Regions from separate parts of the Candidatus Njordibacter sp. Uisw_039 genome, predicted to be linked through region 1. Evidence: predicted binding sites of a transcription regulator. Region 1 holds the regulator's gene; the other holds the start of a gene.
The links. The regulator LexA, encoded in region 1, represses DNA repair genes until DNA is damaged. The targets are predictions, from matches to a motif close to CTGTNTNNNNANACAG.
Positions count from the first base shown of each region.

Region 2: the regulator LexA is predicted to act here: its motif matches at 1,760-1,775, upstream of recA (recombinase RecA).

Region 1 is NZ_CP159831.1:1,135,568-1,139,765, forward strand. It holds gene ABXT70_RS05360 (M18 family aminopeptidase) at 1-641, shown strand, start outside; gene ABXT70_RS05365 (cell division inhibitor SulA) at 649-1,104, opposite strand; gene lexA (transcriptional repressor LexA) at 1,126-1,734, opposite strand; gene dinG (ATP-dependent DNA helicase DinG) at 1,913-4,042, shown strand; gene ABXT70_RS05380 (DEAD/DEAH box helicase) at 4,154-4,198, shown strand, end outside.
Region 2 is NZ_CP159831.1:420,323-424,520, forward strand. It holds gene ABXT70_RS01980 (malonate--CoA ligase) at 1-833, shown strand, start outside; gene ABXT70_RS01985 (CinA family protein) at 1,003-1,506, shown strand; gene recA (recombinase RecA) at 1,849-2,886, shown strand; gene ABXT70_RS01995 (regulatory protein RecX) at 2,911-3,408, shown strand; gene alaS (alanine--tRNA ligase) at 3,536-4,198, shown strand, end outside.

The DNA.
Region 1 (4,198 bases):
TTCAGGCCCCTGCCTTAGTGGGAATAAAGCAAGAATTTTTGGCAGCTGCTCGGTTAGATAATTTGTTGAGTTGTTATATAGGGTTAACAGCAATGATTGGTGCTCAAACGGATCAAGGCATGTTATTAATCTGTAATGACCACGAAGAAGTGGGAAGTCAGTCGGCAGAAGGCGCTCAGGGTAGTTTCTTAATGTCTGTGTTGCAGCGTATTTATCCAACGGCTGAACTGTTGCATCAAGTATTAAATGCGTCCACTTTTATTTCCGCAGACAATGCTCATGGGGTACATCCTAATTTTACCAATAAACACGACAACCAACATGGGCCTAAGTTAAATCAGGGGCCAGTGATTAAGGTCAACGCAAACCAGCGCTATGCTACCAATGCGGTCACCAGTGCAATGGTGAAAGAGTTGGCTGCACAAGTGGATTTGCCAATCCAAACCTTTGTGGTGCGCAGTGATATGGGTTGCGGCAGCACTATCGGGCCAATTACTGCAGCTCAACTAGGTGTGCGGACTCTGGACTTGGGTGTGCCTACTTTTGCAATGCACTCCATCCGCGAACTTGCGGGCAGTGACGATGCGCAGACTACCCACAAATTACTACAGAAGTTTTTTGAAACGGAGATGACTGTTTAGTACCGGACTATTGGTGCCTGATCAAAAAAGCGCGACTATTGCCGAGCTCTGCGGCTTGGGCTAAGTCATTAAGTTGATCATCAGCAAGGGCGCCAAACCAGCTAATAACAGCATGACAAGTGCCACTCTTTAGAGCTTGGTGGGCAAGACTCATAGTGTCGTGCTGGGCATCAGGCTTTAATAAAATAATTTTATTCAAGTCAAACCCAGCAGCCTTTAGTTGGGCTTTAGGTAATAACTTAGGGGGTGCTACCCAAGCCAACCAACGCTGATCGTGGCTTAGTTGTGCAAGCAATGGCAATAACATCTGTACATTGTTCCAGGACTCACCACGCATAATTATTTCTGTGATGTGGCTCAAATTCTGCACATGTGCTTGGTCTTCTTGAGCCCATAGGTCTAGTTGATGTTCAGCCAAAATACCATCAATACTATTGTCGGTTTGCTGCTCTTGCTGCCACATAATTTTGCTCCTGTTTTACGTCTAGTTGCCGCGGCGGATAACACCAACGCTCAAACCTTCAATGCTTAAGTGCTGTTGCGTAAGATCGACATCAATAGGTGAAAAATCTTGGTTTTCTGCGATAAGTTGTACTTGGTTACCGTTGCGTTGAAAACGTTTCACAGTGACTTCATCATCAAGGCGCGCCACCACAACTTGTCCATTTCGTGCTTGATCTGTTTTGTGTACAGCTAATAAATCGCCATCGTAAATGCCTATGTCTTTCATGGACATACCGCTAACTTTAAGCAAATAGTCTGCCTTTGGGTAGAATAAGTTTTCTGGGATGGCACAATAGTCGCTAATATGTTCTTGCGCAAGCAGTGGGCTACCGGCTGCCACCATACCAATGATTGGTAGGCCCAAGTCGACTTCATGCATATCTGGTACTCGTATGCCACGAGAAGCCCCTGGTATGATTTCAATAGCACCTTTTCGGGCGAGGGCTTTAATGTGTTCTTCCGCAGCATTTGGTGATTTAAAGCCGAGTTCCTTTGCGATTTCTGCTCGAGTTGGCGGATAACCTGTGTCGATAATATAGCTACGAATGCAGTCGAGTACCTGATCTTGGCGGGGGGTCAACTTAATCATATTACTTGCTCCTAACACAAAGTGAGTCTGCTGGTTGTTTGTACAGTTACTGTATATAATACCAGTATTATTGCCGCTGGCAAGTTTTATTTTTGTTAGCCTATTTACTGTCAGCTTTTGTGGCAAAAATGGTGTACTCTTATCGCCGATTACTTGATGCTAACTATGAGCTTTCTACGTGTCTGATTCTGCTGCTGTAAAACCACATATCCAACAACTTTATCGCCAGCTTGTTAAGCAGTTAAAGTTAAGGCCTCGCTGGGGCCAAAAGCAGATGATAGCGACCGTGGCTAACCATTTTTTGGCAATTAAAACTGATGGTGATGGCCACCGTAGCGACGATAACCCAGTTTGCTTAGTAGAGGCTGGCACAGGTACGGGCAAGACCTTAGCTTATATGGTAGCGTGTTTGCCGATTGCTAAAGCATTAGAAAAAAAGTTGGTGATCGCTACGGCCACCATTGCCCTGCAGGAACAAATTGTCCAAAAGGACCTACCGGCGCTTAAGAAACACGGCGGCTATGATTTTGATTTTCGTTTAGCTAAAGGTCGGCGACGATATTTATGTGTATCTAGGCTGGATCAAGCGCTCTCTCAAAACGCTTCTATTGACCCCACGCAAGCTTTGTTTGAGGACGAGTTGGCACTCAAACTAGATGGTCAGCAGCAAGTATTGTACAAAGATATGGTGGTGCAGCTTGGCAGCAACCAATGGGACGGCGACCGCGATGCATGGAAAGACCCTTTGGCAGAAGATCATTGGCGACCCATCACAACGGACCACAAAGGCTGCACTAATAGACGTTGCAGCCATTTTAGTCAGTGCCCATTCTTTAAAGCTAGAGAAGGCCTAGAACAGGCCGACTGCATTGTTACTAATCATGACTTAGTTTTGGCAGACCTAGCCCTAGGTGGTGGTGCTATTTTGCCAGCGCCAGAAGATACTATTTATATTTTTGATGAAGGCCATCATTTGGCTGATAAAACGTTAAAGCAGTTCACCCACCAACAAGGTATTCGCCAGCTTAGCCGCTGGTACGGACAAACGCGCTCTGGCTTAAAAAAGTTTTTAAAGGAATGGCAGGGTGGAGGTAAGGGTGCACAGCTTAGTGGGCAGGTTCAAGACCATGTACAAGGACTAGAGCTGCAATTGGTTAGTTTAGAACAATTTTTAGACCAGTCTGCGTTTAGGCCAGAGGATGGTTATCAGCAACAAGAAAATTATCGTTTTTCACAGGGTATAATTCCGTCTGAATTAGTTCAAATTTGCCATGATATGGGCTTAAGTAGTGCACGCTTGGCTAGAGATTTGGGTGCATTACATGAAATGATGGATGATGTTGTTAAAGGAGACCAAAATGGCTTGCCTAAAGATCAAGCTGAAAACTACCTAGCGGCGTTTGGGGTATTACAACAAAATGCTGAGCAGCAACTTGGGTTATGGCAAGCCTATGCCAAAGTAGACCAAGAGGGCGAGGTGCCTATGGCGCGCTGGTTACAGTATTGGCAAACAGCAGAGCGGGTAGACTTAGAACTCTCAGCAAGCCCAATAATGGCTGCTGAACTTTTACAGGAGAATTTATGGCAACGTTGTTATGGCGCCTTATTAACTTCCGCTACGCTTACCGCCCTTGGTCGCTTTGACCGCTTAATAACTCACGCAGGGATAAATCCACACAGCACCATGCTAGCGCTTGCGAGTCCCTTTGATTTTGCCAAGTCGCAGATATGTGTACCTAAAGAGGCGATTGAACCAGGGCCTGAGGCCGTGTTTGTAGATCATCTAATTATAGGCCTCAAAGCCCAGCTAAATAAAGCTGAAGCTAGCCTAGTATTGTTTACCTCACGGCGGGTGATGCAGTTGGTATTTGAAGGTATTGGAGAGCAGTGGCAAGATCTGATCTTGCAACAAGGTGAGTCTTCTAAACAGCGTTTATTGGATCAGCATAAAAAACGTATCGATGACGGTGAAGGCAGTGTTTTGTTTGGCTTGGCAAGTTTTGCAGAAGGCATCGATTTACCTGGCGATTATTTAACTCATGTGGTTATAACGCGGTTGCCATTTACGGTGCCAGATCGCCCAGTACCATCTGCCCTTGCTGAGTGGATTGAGAAGTCTGGTGGTAACAGTTTTGCTGAACTGTCGGTGCCCGAAGCAAGTGTTAGGTTGGTCCAGGCCACAGGTCGTTTGTTACGTAAAGAAGACGACAAAGGCCGTATTACTATTTTGGATAAGCGTATCCTCAGCAAACGTTATGGTCAACAACTTTTGCAGGCCTTACCGCCTTATGAACGGCGGTTTGATTAATAAGCCATTAAGGCTAATCAAGGTGTTTTGTGTAATGGCCTTAAACTCTCTATACTGCTTCGTTGTAGTTTATCTTACTAGGGCGTGCTCGCCTCTCAATGGAAATTCACCTTGAAATCAAATGATTCAAAAGCCACTGATCAGAACTGGTCACTG
Region 2 (4,198 bases), 720 kb from region 1:
CCCGCTTTAATAGTGAGACTATTTTATCACTCATGAGTAAGGCCACAGTGTTAATGGGCGTGCCAACGTTTTATGTCAGATTGTTAGAGTCCCCTAATCTCTCCCCAAAAACAGTGGCCCCTATGCGTTTATTTATTTCTGGCTCTGCCCCCTTGTTGGCAGAGACTCATAAGCAATGGAGCGCAGTCACAGGTGCCGAAATTTTAGAACGCTATGGCATGACAGAAACAAATATGAATACCTCAAATCCCTATGAAGGTGAGCGTCGTGCAGGTACCGTAGGAATGCCTCTTCCTGGCGTTGAGGTGCGTATTACCGATGCAGATAGTGGCCAACAACTTGGTCAGGGTGAAATTGGATCAGTTGAAATTCGTGGACCCAATGTGTTTAAGGGTTATTGGCAAATGCCCGAAAAAACAAAACAAGAATTCCGTGAAGATGGTTTCTTTATTACAGGCGATCTTGGCACTATGGACGGCGACAACTACCTATCCATTGTGGGCCGTTCAAAAGATCTTATTATCTCTGGTGGATATAACGTTTACCCAAAAGAAATAGAAATCATTCTGGATGATGTTGAAGGTGTTTATGAATCCGCAGTCATTGGTGTCCCCCATCCTGACTTTGGCGAAGGCGTGTTGGCGGTTGTGGTGCTGACAGGCGATACAAGTCAAAACGAAAATGGCATAAAAAATATTTTGCAGCAAAAAATTGCGGCCTTTAAGCGGCCCAAAAATATATTTTTCGTTGATGAATTACCCAGAAACACAATGGGTAAGGTATTAAAAAATATCCTTAGGGATCGACACAAAGACAATTTTATAAAGTCCTAGGCTGTGGCATTTATGGTGTCATGGATGTCTACCACAGACCGTTTATGCAGTCCCATAGAAACCCATGTAATTGTGTCATTTTAACTTGCACTGAGGTGGTACCTAAGGTCATAGTTACCCATTGGTCGCTGAGGCCAATTTCTTTTCCGCAATCATGGTGCTTTTAACAATGCAGAATAAGTTGATCATAGACCCAAAGCAGGACCTAATTTTAGCCAATGAAGTGGCTCATGCTCTGATGGATAAGGGCCTCTCAATGGCCACTGCCGAGTCATGCACGGGTGGCGCCATTGGCGCCTTGCTGACCTCTCTTTCAGGCAGCTCAAGATGGTTTAATGGTGGTGTGATTAGTTACAGTAACCATTTAAAAATACATTTGCTGGGCGTGAACTCCCAAACCATTGATGTTCAAGGGGCCGTGAGCAAAGAAGTAGTTGAGGCGATGGCGGTAGGGGGTTGCAAAGCCATGGCGGTCGATATTTGTGTGGCGGTGAGTGGGGTCGCAGGACCGGATGGCGGTACCACTGAAAAACCTGTGGGCAGTGTATGGATAGCTTGGTGCGGACCTGAGCAAAAGTTAACGAGTCGGTTATATCATTTAGATGGTGGGCGAAAAGAAATCCAAAGTGCCGCCGTGCGAATGGCATTGAAGGGTGTTGTCAATCAATGTTGACATCTCTTGCTTACGACCACACAAGCACCAACCCTTAGGGGTATCGTCATTCATAATGTGAGAGTAGATGAGGGTAAGTTGAGCCCAGATCATAATACATTAGATGATTTAAAGTAGGGGGTGCAGGGTACAAAAAACAGTGGACCGTTTTAATCAATACACCTATCAAGCCGATCCAATCATTAACATCAAAACAAGCTTTTAGACAAATTATGAATTAAGCCTTGCACTTTTTCTCAGGTATGGTTTAATACTGTACATACAAACAGGTACTGTATGTAATTACAGTACCTTGAAAAGACCAAAGGCATAGGCTCTAAGCCAAAAAATAAGGTGAACCCCATGGATGCAAACAAACAAAAAGCCCTCGAAGCAGCGCTAGGCCAAATCGAACGCCAATTTGGTAAGGGCGCAGTGATGCGTATGGGTGATCAACCCAGAGAAGCTATGCCGTCCGTATCCACAGGTTCCCTTGGCCTAGATATTGCGTTAGGTATAGGTGGATTACCATTTGGGCGTATTTGCGAAATTTATGGCCCTGAATCCTCTGGCAAAACTACCCTTACGTTACAGGTGATTGCAGAAGCCCAAAAAATTGGTAAGACCTGCGCTTTTGTTGATGCTGAGCACGCATTAGATCCAAGCTATGCAGAAAAACTGGGAGTTAACGTTGACGACTTATTGGTCAGTCAGCCAGACACGGGTGAACAAGCCCTTGAAATTACCGATATGCTAGTGCGTTCAAATGCCGTTGATGTAATCATTATTGATTCTGTGGCTGCGTTGACACCTAAGGCAGAAATTGAAGGTGAAATGGGCGATCATCATGTAGGACTTCAGGCTCGTTTATTGTCCCAAGCCATGCGTAAAATCACAGGCAACATCAAAAATGCTAACTGTTTGGTTATATTCATTAATCAAATCCGCATGAAAATCGGCGTGATGTTTGGCAGTCCAGAAACCACCACCGGCGGCAACGCATTAAAGTTTTATTCTTCTGTGCGCTTGGACATTCGTCGTATTGGCGCGGTAAAAAATGGCGATGAGATTGTAGGCAACGAAACTCGAGTTAAAGTTGTCAAAAACAAAGTAGCGTCGCCTTTTAAACAAGCAGAATTCCAAATCATATATGGTAAGGGCATTTACCGTATGGGTGAAATTATTGATCTAGGAGTTAAACAAGAATTGGTGGACAAGGCTGGTGCCTGGTATGCCTATAAGGGCGATAAGATTGGTCAAGGTAAAGCCAATGCTGCGCAATATTTATTAGATCACCCTGAGATCGGTGAAGAGATTGAATTACAAATTAGAGAAGCTCTTTTGAGCATTCCTAAGCCCAAAGAAGTGGCTGACGATGTGGTAACGCCACTGACGTTTTAAATTGCCGAGTTAAGTTTTTAGGTTATGGAAAAGAGGGTTGTGCTAACGGGTGTGGAAAAACAAATTTCATCTTTGCGCCATAAAGCCATCGGTTTATTGGCACGACGTGAGCAATCCCGTGATGAGCTCCAGAGAAAACTTTACCTTAAGGCGGTAGAAAAGGGCTGGAATGTTGATTTAGAGTTTCTACTCGATGAACTTGAGCGGCAAGGTTTGCAATCAGACCTGCGCTTTTCAGAAGTGCTGGTTCGGTCGAAAGCAAACGCAGGGTTTGGTCCATCACGCCTCTATCAATGGGGTGTTCAATACGGCTTGGACCGCAATTTAGTGCACCAACAAATGCTGGAACAGCAATTTGACTGGCGCAAAAATGCGCTGCAACAAAAGCGTAAGCATTGTGGTTGGGCTGTGGCAACCAGCCCTCAAGACAGGGCTAAACAAGCTCGATATTTGTATCAGCGTGGTTTTGCTCAAGAGCATATTTATTACGCCTTAGATGCGCAACTGGACGAGCGCCCGTGAGTCTGGTCATTTATTCTAAAAAATGTTTAATAATCAGCTAATTTAGAATGTAAATTGCCTGCAATGGTCGAAAGCCATTAGTGGTTCAGTATATACTTACGCTTTTGTGTTAACAGCGAGACTGACCATGAAAATCGCGGCTATCCGTCAGGCATTCCTTAATTATTATGAACAATTAGGACACGAAATTGTGCCTAGTAGTTCTCTAGTTCCTGGCAATGATGCCACCTTGTTATTTACCAATGCGGGTATGGTTCAGTTCAAAGACGTTTTTCTAGGTGATGAAGAACGTTCCTATAAACGTGCCGTTACGTCTCAGCGTTGTGTGCGTGCTGGTGGTAAGCACAATGATTTAGAGAACGTCGGTTACACCGCTCGTCACCATACATTCTTTGAGATGCTTGGCAACTTCAGCTTTGGCGATTATTTTAAGCAAGATGCGATAAAGTTTGCCTGGAACTTTTTAACCGTTGAGCTCGGCCTGCCAGAAGAAAAATTATGGATTACGGTACACCATAGTGACGCGGAAGCGGAAAAAATTTGGTTTGAGGAAATCGGCATCAATCAGCAACGGTTTTCGCGGCTAGACGAAGACAACTTCTGGTCTATGGGCGACACTGGTCCTTGCGGTCCTTGTTCTGAAATATTCTATGATCATGGGGAAGGAATTTGGGGTGGCCCTCCAGGTACGCCAGAAGAAGATGGTGACCGTTATATAGAGATTTGGAATATGGTGTTCATGCAATACAACCGCGATATCAGTGGCCAAATGGCGCCTTTACCAAAACAA